DNA from 3 places in the Psychrobacillus sp. FSL K6-1464 genome. Region 2 is predicted to be linked to each of the others. Evidence: a T-box and tRNA genes for the amino acid it is inferred to sense, from the RefSeq annotation. Region 2 holds a T-box; the other regions hold tRNA genes.
The links. The T-box of region 2 lies ahead of argS (arginine--tRNA ligase). A T-box ahead of a tRNA ligase gene usually reads a tRNA of that ligase, here a tRNA-Arg.

Region 1: it encodes a tRNA-Arg, which carries the amino acid that the T-box ahead of argS (arginine--tRNA ligase) is inferred to sense. The anticodon was not compared.
Region 3: it encodes a tRNA-Arg, which carries the amino acid that the T-box ahead of argS (arginine--tRNA ligase) is inferred to sense. The anticodon was not compared.

Annotation. Positions count from the first base shown of each region.
Region 1 is NZ_JBBOOP010000002.1:91,797-95,629, reverse strand. It holds gene MKX39_RS20405 (hypothetical protein) at 304-600, shown strand; tRNA gene MKX39_RS20400 (tRNA-Cys) at 669-745, shown strand; tRNA gene MKX39_RS20395 (tRNA-Gln) at 751-825, shown strand; tRNA gene MKX39_RS20390 (tRNA-Asp) at 833-907, shown strand; tRNA gene MKX39_RS20385 (tRNA-Pro) at 914-991, shown strand; tRNA gene MKX39_RS20380 (tRNA-Tyr) at 997-1,081, shown strand; tRNA gene MKX39_RS20375 (tRNA-Leu) at 1,099-1,183, shown strand; tRNA gene MKX39_RS20370 (tRNA-Glu) at 1,264-1,338, shown strand; tRNA gene MKX39_RS20365 (tRNA-Leu) at 1,345-1,429, shown strand; tRNA gene MKX39_RS20360 (tRNA-Thr) at 1,435-1,506, shown strand; tRNA gene MKX39_RS20355 (tRNA-Lys) at 1,592-1,663, shown strand; tRNA gene MKX39_RS20350 (tRNA-Gly) at 1,672-1,746, shown strand; gene MKX39_RS20345 (hypothetical protein) at 1,717-2,010, shown strand; tRNA gene MKX39_RS20340 (tRNA-Arg) at 2,019-2,092, shown strand; tRNA gene MKX39_RS20335 (tRNA-Ile) at 2,177-2,251, shown strand; tRNA gene MKX39_RS20330 (tRNA-Pro) at 2,258-2,335, shown strand; tRNA gene MKX39_RS20325 (tRNA-Ala) at 2,339-2,413, shown strand; tRNA gene MKX39_RS20320 (tRNA-Ser) at 2,435-2,526, shown strand; tRNA gene MKX39_RS20315 (tRNA-Ser) at 2,531-2,622, shown strand; tRNA gene MKX39_RS20310 (tRNA-Ser) at 2,628-2,717, shown strand; tRNA gene MKX39_RS20305 (tRNA-Asp) at 2,723-2,797, shown strand; tRNA gene MKX39_RS20300 (tRNA-Leu) at 2,815-2,900, shown strand; tRNA gene MKX39_RS20295 (tRNA-Arg) at 2,905-2,981, shown strand; tRNA gene MKX39_RS20290 (tRNA-Val) at 3,060-3,135, shown strand; gene MKX39_RS20285 (ATP-grasp domain-containing protein) at 3,171-3,833, shown strand, end outside.
Region 2 is NZ_JBBOOP010000001.1:1,870,591-1,874,423, forward strand. It holds gene argS (arginine--tRNA ligase) at 146-1,825, opposite strand; T-box leader at 1,861-2,076, opposite strand; gene MKX39_RS09210 (hypothetical protein) at 2,296-2,574, shown strand; gene MKX39_RS09215 (hypothetical protein) at 2,665-3,048, opposite strand; gene MKX39_RS09220 (NUDIX hydrolase) at 3,466-3,833, opposite strand, start outside.
Region 3 is NZ_JBBOOP010000001.1:2,555,179-2,559,011, reverse strand. It holds rRNA gene MKX39_RS12985 (23S ribosomal RNA) at 1-1,480, shown strand, start outside; rRNA gene rrf (5S ribosomal RNA) at 1,602-1,717, shown strand; tRNA gene MKX39_RS12975 (tRNA-Val) at 1,743-1,818, shown strand; tRNA gene MKX39_RS12970 (tRNA-Thr) at 1,832-1,907, shown strand; tRNA gene MKX39_RS12965 (tRNA-Lys) at 1,914-1,986, shown strand; tRNA gene MKX39_RS12960 (tRNA-Leu) at 2,011-2,095, shown strand; tRNA gene MKX39_RS12955 (tRNA-Gly) at 2,113-2,187, shown strand; tRNA gene MKX39_RS12950 (tRNA-Leu) at 2,203-2,291, shown strand; tRNA gene MKX39_RS12945 (tRNA-Arg) at 2,307-2,383, shown strand; tRNA gene MKX39_RS12940 (tRNA-Pro) at 2,389-2,465, shown strand; tRNA gene MKX39_RS12935 (tRNA-Ala) at 2,478-2,553, shown strand; tRNA gene MKX39_RS12930 (tRNA-Met) at 2,578-2,651, shown strand; tRNA gene MKX39_RS12925 (tRNA-Ile) at 2,658-2,734, shown strand; tRNA gene MKX39_RS12920 (tRNA-Ser) at 2,745-2,837, shown strand; tRNA gene MKX39_RS12915 (tRNA-Met) at 2,890-2,964, shown strand; tRNA gene MKX39_RS12910 (tRNA-Asp) at 2,968-3,043, shown strand; tRNA gene MKX39_RS12905 (tRNA-Phe) at 3,118-3,193, shown strand; tRNA gene MKX39_RS12900 (tRNA-Gly) at 3,200-3,273, shown strand; tRNA gene MKX39_RS12895 (tRNA-Ile) at 3,281-3,357, shown strand; tRNA gene MKX39_RS12890 (tRNA-Asn) at 3,362-3,436, shown strand; tRNA gene MKX39_RS12885 (tRNA-Ser) at 3,442-3,532, shown strand; tRNA gene MKX39_RS12880 (tRNA-Glu) at 3,539-3,610, shown strand.

The sequences.
Region 1 (3,833 bases), on a different contig from region 2:
TCCCTTTATTTCAACACGCCTATCATCAGACGCATCACATACAAATTTAGATAGTCGCGAACTAACAGCAGAGGGATGGTATCCTTCTCGCTCATTAGGAAAGCTCCGAAAGAACATGCAGACATACTTGTATTCTTTTTACACACCACTGGTGTCGAATCGAATGTAGATTAGTTGTATATTCTTTTCCCACTCCGAGAGGATTGAGGAAGCTGCTCCTGATGAGATTATCTCACCGGGAGTTTTTTATTGCCTAAAAGGAACAAAAACAAAAAAACTAACACACGAAAGGAGAGGAAAGACATGATGAAAACAATTGCAGATTTAATGAGCAAGCATTGGCAAACACTATCAAGCGAATCAAGAATAGGCGGATTTGATCGCCCTAGTTTCACATGTCCGGAATCTGGACGTGTTGTTGAGTATACGCAAAATACGGCAAATTTACTGGATTTAGCGGGAGAGGTTTCATTACCGAAAGAATGTTTCAAGGAAAAACGTAAGATGGACGACCGACAGCAAAAGGGCAACCCTTATTTTTCAGGGCACCAATATTTGCACAGGCGAACACATCGCATGTTTTGTCATACCTTCGCATAGGAGGATATAGACACCCTTGAAGCACTCGTCGGGAAACCGAACGGGTGCTTTTTTGTAACATTTTTTTCGGACAGGTAGCCAAGAGGCTCAAGGCGAGAGACTGCAAATCTCTTATTCGCCGGTTCAAATCCGGTCCTGTTCTCCAATTATTCCCCTTTAGCCAAATGGTAAGGCATTCGACTTTGAATCGGAAAAGTCCACGTTCGAATCGTGGAAGGGGAACCAATCACACGGTGCTGTAGATCAATGGTAGATCGCTTCCCTGTCACGGAAGAGGTTGCGGGTTCAAATCCCGTCAGCACCGCCAACATTTCAAGATGTAGCTCAGTTTGGTTAGAGTACTTGGTTTGGAACCAAGGGGTCGCAGGTTCGAGTCCTGCCATCTTGACCATATATGAGGTGTTCGCATAGTGGCAATTGCAAGGGACTGTAAATCCCTCCTCGAAAGAGTACGTTGGTTCGAGTCCAACACACCTCACCATACTTTAGAACAACAATGCGGATATGGTGGAACTGGTATACACGTGCGATTCAGAATCGTATGCCTATGGGCGTGGGAGTTCGACTCTCCCTATCTGCACCAAATTTATAAAAAGAAGGAGTGAGCGACATGCTCGAGACAATAGAAGTAGATGAGATAAGGTTCGGAAGGCAACACAATAAGGCCCAGTGGTGAAATGGTTAACACACTAGACTTTCACTCTAGGATTGCGGGTTCAATCCCCGTCTGGGTCACCAAATAATGCGGATATGGTGGAACTGGTATACACGTGCGATTTAGAATCGTATGCCTTCGGGCGTGGGAGTTCGACTCTCCCTATCTGCACCAAACATGCTCGTTTAGTTCAGCGGAAGAATGCCTGTTTTGTAATCAGGATGTCGGGGGTTCAAATCCCTCAACGAGCTTAGCTTCATCAATACAAAAAGAATAGGAAGTGAGAACGATGAAGAGTGATAAGAGTGACAAGAAAATCAGCAAGCAATCAAATCCGCCTTCGTAGCTCAACGGTAGAGCAAGGTACTTTTAATACCGAGGTTGTAGGTTCAAATCCTATCGAGGGCATTTCATTTGTGGTCATGGTCTAATGGCAAAGACGACTGCCTTCCAAGCAGTAGATGTGGGTTCGATTCCCACTGGTTGCACCAATTAAACACAAGAAGGGATCTGATGTAGATGGGAGCAAGACAGAAGTACTACTAATTGACTACAAACAACTAATCGATTTTACAGACTCGATGCAGAAGAACAACTTTAAATTCGTTCACCAGTACATTCAAAAACGAGTGAAGAAACAAAAAGAAGGATGGGAAGAGGAATGTGAAAGCTTCCTGAAGGATGCAATAGAGTTGCAAGAGAGATTGAACCAGTATAGAAAAGATTACCTTAAACGGTTCGGTAGTGAACAATAACCATATTTGCCCTTGTAGCTCAGTAGGATAGAGCAACCGATTTCTAATCGATGAGTCAAGAGTTCGAGTCTCTTCTTGGGCGTTTTATTAATGCGGTAACAGGTGTACATTTGCTCTCATAAGGCAGATTGTGTAGGTTCGATTCCTACTACTGCAACCAATCTATACATCCTTAGCTCAGTGGTAGAGCGTTCGGCTGATAACCGAGAAGTCAGGAGTTCAAATCTCTTAGGATGTACCAATATTTCAAGATGTAGCTCAGTTTGGCCAGAGTACTTGGTTTGGATCCAAGGGGTCGCAGGTTCGAGTCCTGCCATCTTGACCAAATGGGATTATAGCTCAATTGGAAGAGCAACTGCCTTGCACGCAGTAGGAAGGGGTTCGAGTCCCCTTAGTTCCACCATTTTCAAAAAAATAAAGTTACGGGTAGTTGGCTGAGTGGCTGAAGGCACCGCACTGCTAATGCGGAAGAGGGGTAAAATACTCTCACAGGTTCGACTCCTGTACTACCCGCCATAACGGAGATGTGGCAGAGCTTGGTTTATTGCGTCGGTCTCGAAAACCGAAGGGCATGGAAGTGTCCCGTGAGTTCGAATCTCACCATCTCCTCCATATTTGGAAACGTGGCCGAGAGGCTGAAGGCGTCGGTCTTGAAAACCGAAGGGCGTGTAAGCGTTCCAGGGGTTCGAATCCCCTCGTTTCCTCCAATAATGACTCCGTGGTGTAACGGTTGCACGCCCGCCTGTCTAGCGGAAAGTTGCGGGTTCAAATCCCGTCGGGGTCGCCATATTAAGTATTTATTTTGCGGGTGTGATGGAACTGGTAGACATAGCGGACTTAAAATCCGCTGCTCTTGTAGCGTGTGGGTTCGACTCCCGCCATCCGTACCAAAATAACCACGTAGCTCAATGGATGGAGCATCTGACTACGAATCAGAAGGATTGCAGGTTCAAGTCCTGCCGTGGTTGCCATAGGGGTATAGTTTAATGGCAAAATGACGGCCTCCAAAACCGACGATGTAGGTTCGATTCCTGCTATCCCTGCCAAACGTTTGCTTAGCTCAACTGGGAGAGTACCTGTTTTACAAGCAGGTGGTTGGGGGTTCAAGTCCCTCAGCAGACACCATTAAAGTAAATGAAATTTCGAAAAAAAGATAAGGAGTGAGCAAGTTGAAATGGTTAGTACAAGAATTTCTAAACAATAGTTCGAATGTGGAAAGAGTCATAACTGCTTTAGAAATGAGTTCTACTGCTTATTTAATAGTACGACTGAACAAAGATTATAGTTTAACTGTCCTCCATAAAGGTACGAGAATACCTGAAGATAATTCAGCAGATATATTGAAAAAATTTACAAAAAATGAAAACATAATGGTCTACGGTTCAAAACAATTTGCAAACGTTGCACAATCAGAGAATTTTAAGCCAGGTTCTTTCTGGAGCGAAGACTTTGAGTATGAAGTGTTTAAACAAAAAATCGGCAAGGAACTGTTAAACAACGAATTCGTGGTTGGGGAGCTGTCGGGGCTAAAACCTATTTGGGATTCCTTTTTCATCCGACCGACGGGAAACACAAAGTTGTTTACTGGTTTCACCATCACATTAGAAGATTTTCTTTCATGGCAAGAAAGAGAATCTGATGTCAATAGTGCGTATGTGGGACAGACTTTAATGATCTCACCTGTCAAAGAGATAAAAGCCGAATATCGCTTTTTCGTTGTTGAGCAACAAATCGTGACAGCCTCAAGCTATGTAGTCGAGAAGTCTACAAATATTAATCACAAACCATCTGAAGAATTGATGGCTTATACCAAAGAAATGATT
Region 2 (3,833 bases):
GCTCGTTTGCTTCTTTTTCGATCAAATGGAGTTTTCCATACCTTCCCTTAAAAGCAGAAACTATCGTTCTATTGTTCGTGCTTGTCTTTGTAGAGTACTGTATACAGTTGCTGAATATTATATCCGTACTTATTCCAACCTTGCATTACATCTTTTCAGGAGCTGGCATACCTAATAAACGTAGGCATTCCTTTAAAACTATAGATACGGAAAACGCTAATGTTAACTTAGAAGAAGTGGTTTCATCCTTAGCTAAAATTTTGGTATTCGCATAATATTTATTGAACTGGCGCGATAGTAGTAAACAATACTTTGCTATTTGAGATGGATCAGCATAAGCAAACGCTTTTTCTACAACTCCAGGAAAATCCTCGAGTAGTTGGATAATTGGCCATGTTTCATCTCCAAGTGGTGAAAAGTTGAATTCTACAGCCTTAAAGTTGCCTTTTTGGAGCAACGAACAGATTCTAGCATTAGTATATTGTACATAAGGTCCAGTTTCCCCTTCAAAGTTAAGCATCTGTTCTAACGAAAACTCAATATCATTCATGCGATAATTTTTTAAATCATTGAAAATAACTGCTCCTATACCAACTTGCTTGGCAATTTCCTCTTTATCCTCTAAGGTTGGATTTTTCTCATTAATATTATGCTTTGCTGTGTGAATGGCATCCGCTATTACGTCAGCAAGCAAGATGATTTTACCTTTACGGGTAGACATTTTTTTGCCGTCTTTCAGCATCATTCCAAATGGAACATGCTCTAGCTGTTTAGCCCATTCATAGCCCATTTTCTCAAGTACCGAAAATAGTTGCTTAAAGTGAAGTGTTTGTTCATTTCCTACAACGTAAAACGTCTTAGTCGCTTGATATGTTTGTTGACGATAGATAGCTGCTGCTAGATCACGGGTCGCATAAAGGGTAGCCCCATCTTTCTTTGTAATCAGACTAGGGGGCATATCTTCGAGTTCTACTACAAACGCCCCGTTAGATTCCATTAACAATCCCTTTTCTTTTAAACCGTCTACTACACTAGTCATCTTATCGTTATAAAAAGCTTCTCCAGCATACGAATCAAAGCGAACACCCAAAAGTTCATAGATTTGTTGGAACTCCTTTAAAGATGCATCTTTGAACCAATTCCATAAGTTTAGAGCTTCTTCATCCCCTTCTTCGAGCGATTTAAAGGCTGCACGAGCTTGTTCGTTTAACGAGTCATCTTTTTCTGCCATGTCATGAAAATGCACATAAATCTTTAATAGCTCTGCAATCGGTGCTGCAAGAATATTGTCTTGGTTTCCCCATAATTTATAAGCGACAATAAGCTTGCCAAACTGCGTGCCCCAATCTCCTAGGTGGTTAATACGAACAGCTTCGTACCCATTTTTCTCTGTAATATTCGCTAACGAGTTGCCTATTACAGTTGAACGCAAGTGCCCCATTGAAAAAGGCTTTGCTATATTTGGTGAAGAAAAATCAATGATAATTTTTTCATGCTCTTTCTTTTTACTTCCGTACTGCTGTAAATCGCTCGTAATCGCTTGTAAAACTTGGTTAGTAACCAGTTCTTGATGGAGGAAAAGATTCACGTATCCACCAGCTACTTGTACGTTGGTGATTAAATAATCCTCTAACTTCTTACTTAACTCTAACGCTATTTGCTGCGGAGCTTTACGCATTTTAGGAGCTAATGTAAAACAAGGAAATGCCATATCCCCGTGTTTTGTTTGCTTTGGTTTTTCTAATAATTGTTCCACTTGCTCTACAGTCCATTCATTTTCTAAAGCATTCGAAATGATAGTTGCAATTTGATATGTCAGGCTCATATTTTCTCCTCCAATATAAAAAGCCCTCGTCTCTTATAAGAGACGAGAGCTATATTCCCGTGGTACCACTCTAGTTGCCACAAATGTGACCGCTTTTACGTTCGTAACGAGGTGTCTTCCCCGATTTTCCCTACTCCATTTCAGGACATTTCTCCGAAGTGCGCTTCATCGATCTTCTGTATTAGGCTCCCACCGTCCCTAACTCGCTTCCGCAGTTGTGCATCGATTACTCTCTTCATCAACGAATTTAACTTTATGATTTTACATATAGTACAGTATTTTCAAAATTGCGTCAACACCATCTTTCAAATTTTATAAATACTTATCATTGGTCCCGTCGATTGAATCACTCCACTCGCTTATCCAACTTACACAAGTTCCTCAGAAGCAACTAAAAAATTTTCACCAAAAACCACACTATGAATATAATGAGCACAAAAGGTAAGTGTAAATTATTGGAGGTTAACGACTTGGATAAAAATAAAAACTTTTTATTCCATGAAAATCAAAATGGTCAAAACCACCAAACAGATAGCCAAAGCGCTAAACTCGCTGTCATCGCAGGGGCAATCACTACACTTGGCGATGTTCTTGCTACGATGGCATCCGTATTAGCTATAGAAGAGGCACGGCAGGAACAAAGTGAAAATGGCAACAATGGAAATAGTAAAAATATGCAGAAACAGCTTGATTATTTAACATCTGAAATGGAAAAAATAAAAAAACATCTAAATCTGCCTAGGAGATAAAATTTAACTTAGTATTTTTAACTAGCATCTCTGCGGGTATTTTTTTGAGGGAATGGTGATCAGCTAATACAATCTATATAGTAAAACTGATCATTTCCTTTTTATTGTAAGGGATTTAGCAAATACATAACCTGTCAGTCCTAAAGATGCACTAATAACGTAGCATTTATAACTGTTTTCTTGAAAATAGTGTTCGAGTTCATTGGTTTCCTCGTATTCCCAAATCGGCCAAGCATATAATTTATAAGTGTCAAATAGTTTTCTATTCTCTACAAAAAACGATTTCAATTCTACTTCTTCTATATCGAATATAATACTTCCTGCCATTACATAACTGAAATTATGTGCTAAATAATTCCGAAAAGTAACAGTTACAGTTTCATCTACAACCGTTTGTATATCTAAAAGTAATTCATTTTCTAGAAAACTAACTGAGTAAGCAATTAAAACACCATCGTGAATAGATACCGTCATTCAAATCCCCCTATAAATGGCAACAATATCGTAAATTGTAGTGAGAGAAATACCTGTTAGCTTATGATATTTTCTATTAATTTGTTTACTGTGAAGAATTCTGTTTTTTAAATTTAAAGGTATATTTAAATAAATATACTAGCAACCGAATTAGTAAGATATAGATAAAGGTCTCGCAAAAACTTATACATAACACAAATACATAGCGTCCAAAATCTTCGGCTTCATTTACACTGAAGTCCTGCAATTGCCAATCAAAAAAAATATTGTAGTAACTCACCCAAAGAAAAATGGGTATCCATAAGCACCAATAATTCTTAGGCATACTGATCATATGACCTTTCACTAACATTGATTCACATCCATTTCTTTAGTAAATTCCCCTTTAACTCAATATAGCTAAGCTTTAAATATAGATTATTTTAGGTCTAATGCACATTCAAGAATTTCTTGATAAAGTTCGTTCCAATCATGATAATATTCTATTACTTCTCTAGTATTAATCAGTATTCTTTCAGCAGACTCAAACTGTGCTTGAAAAGCATGCATTAGCTCAATGTCTATCCGGTAAAACACTTGATATCCTACCTTTGGATAGATACTACTTGTATCCCATTTTAGGTTTTCATGATGGTCCACAATAATATGACCTAAAAGGGTGGTACTTCCTGTTATATAAGCCTCTTCGTATGTCTCGCGCTTTAGACATTCTTCGGGACTCTCTTCAAGCTCAATATGGCCACCTGGAAAATCCCAGCCTCTATGATTTAACTTAACCAAAAGAA
Region 3 (3,833 bases), 680 kb from region 2:
CCAAACCACCGTTTGAGTAATGGGGGGACGCAGAAGGATAGGGTAAGCATGCTGTTGGTTATGCATGTCCAAGCAGTAAGGTGTGAATGTAGGCAAATCCGCATTCTTTAACATTGAGCTGTGATGGCGAGGACGTATGTCTAGAGTTCCTGATTTCACACTGCCAAGAAAAGCCTCTAGCGAGGTGAAAGGTGCCCGTACCGCAAACCGACACAGGTAGTCGAGGAGAGAATCCTAAGGTGAGCGAGAGAACTCTCGTTAAGGAACTCGGCAAAATGACCCCGTAACTTCGGGAGAAGGGGTGCTCTTTTGGGTTCATAGCCTAGAAGAGCCGCAGTGAATAGGCCCAGGCGACTGTTTAGCAAAAACACAGGTCTATGCAAAACCGTAAGGTGAAGTATATGGGCTGACGCCTGCCCGGTGCTGGAAGGTTAAGAGGAGTGCTTAGCGCAAGCGAAGGTGCGAATTGAAGCCCCAGTAAACGGCGGCCGTAACTATAACGGTCCTAAGGTAGCGAAATTCCTTGTCGGGTAAGTTCCGACCCGCACGAAAGGCGTAACGATCTGGGCACTGTCTCAACGAGAGACTCGGTGAAATTATAGTACCTGTGAAGATGCAGGTTACCCGCGACAGGACGGAAAGACCCCGTGGAGCTTTACTATAGCTTGATATTGAATTTTGGTGCAACTTGTACAGGATAGGCAGGAGCCTTAGAGCCCGGAGCGCCAGCTTCGGAGGAGGCGTCGGTGGGATACTGCCCTGGTTGTATTGAAATTCTAACCCATACCCGTAACCCGGGTAGGAGACAGTGTCAGGCGGGTAGTTTGACTGGGGCGGTCGCCTCCTAAAGTGTAACGGAGGCGCCCAAAGGTTCCCTCAGAATGGTTGGAAATCATTCGAAGAGTGTAAAGGCAGAAGGGAGCTTGACTGCGAGACCTACAAGTCGAGCAGGGTCGAAAGACGGGCTTAGTGATCCGGTGGTTCCGCATGGAAGGGCCATCGCTCAACGGATAAAAGCTACCCCGGGGATAACAGGCTTATCTCCCCCAAGAGTCCACATCGACGGGGAGGTTTGGCACCTCGATGTCGGCTCATCGCATCCTGGGGCTGTAGTCGGTCCCAAGGGTTGGGCTGTTCGCCCATTAAAGCGGTACGCGAGCTGGGTTCAGAACGTCGTGAGACAGTTCGGTCCCTATCCGTCGTGGGCGTAGGAAATTTGAGAGGAGCTGTCCTTAGTACGAGAGGACCGGGATGGACACACCGCTGGTGTACCAGTTGTTCTGCCAAGAGCATCGCTGGGTAGCTATGTGTGGACGGGATAAGTGCTGAAAGCATCTAAGCACGAAGCCCCCCTCAAGATGAGATTTCCCATTACGCAAGTAAGTAAGATCCCTCAAAGACGATGAGGTAGATAGGTTCGGGGTGGAAGCGTGGCGACACGTGCAGCTGACGAATACTAATCGATCGAGGACTTAACCAAATTTGTTTAACGTAACAATGTCGTTTATCCAGTTTTGAAAGAATAAAATTTTTTTAAAATAACTCTTGTAATATTCTACAGAGTTGGTATAATAAAACTTGTCTTTCAATAATTATTCAAGTCTAGTGATGATGGCGAAGAGGTCACACCCGTTCCCATACCGAACACGGAAGTTAAGCTCTTCAGCGCCGATGGTAGTTGGGGGTTTCCCCCTGTGAGAGTAGGACGTCGCTGGGCTTGCAATAAATACATAACTTACCCAGGAGGATTAGCTCAGCTGGGAGAGCATCTGCCTTACAAGCAGAGGGTCGGCGGTTCGAGCCCGTCATCCTCCACCATATATTTACTCCTGCCGGAGTAGCTCAACTGGTAGAGCAACTGACTTGTAATCAGTAGGTTGAGGGTTCAAGTCCTTTCTCCGGCACCATTTTCCGAGCCATTAGCTCAGTTGGTAGAGCATCTGACTTTTAATCAGAGGGTCGTAGGTTCGAATCCTACATGGCTCATCACTTTTTCAGTGAATTATGTATGCGGGTGTGGCGGAACTGGCAGACGCACTAGACTTAGGATCTAGCGCCGCAAGGCGTGGGGGTTCGACTCCCTTCACCCGCACCATTTAATTTAATAACCGAGCGGAAGTAGTTCAGTGGTAGAACACCACCTTGCCAAGGTGGGGGTCGCGAGTTCGAACCTCGTCTTCCGCTCCAAAGATTCACTAAAGTGCCGGGGTGGCGGAACTGGCAGACGCACAGGACTTAAAATCCTGCGGTAGGTGACTACCGTACCGGTTCGATTCCGGTCCTCGGCACCACTTTTTTGAAACATTGCGCTCGTAGCTCAATTGGATAGAGCACTTGACTACGAATCAAGAGGTTGCAGGTTCGAGTCCTGCCGAGCGCACCATATAACGGGAAGTAGCTCAGCTTGGTAGAGCACTTGGTTTGGGACCAAGGGGTCGCAGGTTCGAATCCTGTCTTCCCGACCAGTTATTATTTATGGGGCCTTAGCTCAGCTGGGAGAGCGCCTGCCTTGCACGCAGGAGGTCAGCGGTTCGATCCCGCTAGGCTCCACCATTTATAAATTAGTTTGAAAATCATGGCGGTGTAGCTCAGTTGGCTAGAGCACTCGGTTCATACCCGAAAGGTCGTGGGTTCGACTCCCTCTGCCGCCATCTTAAGGACCTTTAGCTCAGTTGGTTAGAGCAGACGGCTCATAACCGTCCGGTCGCAGGTTCGAGTCCTGCAAGGTCCACCAACAATGTCTTGGAGGAATACCCAAGTTCGGCTGAAGGGATCGGTCTTGAAAACCGACAGGCGGGTCATACCGCGCGGGGGTTCGAATCCCTCTTCCTCCTCCATTTTTATCTTATTGTTTGTGGAAGTAATAATAATCCTTAAGTATTTTATTGTCGCGGGGTGGAGCAGTGGTAGCTCGTCGGGCTCATAACCCGAAGGTCGCAGGTTCAAATCCTGTCCCCGCAACCAAATGGTCCCGTGGTGTAGCGGTTAACATGCCTGCCTGTCACGCAGGAGATCGCCGGTTCGATCCCGGTCGGGACCGCCATTTATTTAATAATATTAATACATATCAATTGTAAATATAGCCTAAACAATTAGCTTTTATTTTAAGATTGAAGAGGCTCAGTAGCTCAGTCGGTAGAGCAAAGGACTGAAAATCCTTGTGTCGGCGGTTCGATTCCGTCCTGAGCCACCATTTAATGCGGGTGTAGTTTAGTGGTAAAACCTCAGCCTTCCAAGCTGATGATGAGAGTTCGATTCTCTTCACCCGCTCCAAAATAATGGGCCTATAGCTCAGCTGGTTAGAGCGCACGCCTGATAAGCGTGAGGTCGATGGTTCGAGTCCATTTAGGCCCACCATTATTCCGAAGTAGCTCAGTGGTAGAGCAATCGACTGTTAATCGATCGGTCGTAGGTTCGAGTCCTACCTTCGGAGCCATATATGGGGAAGTACTCAAGTGGCTGAAGAGGCGCCCCTGCTAAGGGTGTAGATCGGGCAACCGGTGCGAGGGTTCAAATCCCTCCTTCTCCGCCATATATAGGCCCCTTGGTCAAGCGGTTAAGACACCGCCCTTTCACGGCGGTAACACGGGTTCGAATCCCGTAGGGGTCATACTCAAAAAAAGGTAACCAATCATTGGTTACCTTTTTTTATTGTACTAGAAAAAGATATTACTAAAAAAGATCCTGCGCAGGCTTAAATGTTTGATTGGTTAGAGTATTGATCTTCTGTGAAAATAGAGAGTGGTTTATACACGGAAAGCGTAAGAACTGTTTAAAACAATAAAAGTTATGGAAGCTATACGATGTATTCCTGGTAATACTTTCTTCAAAAG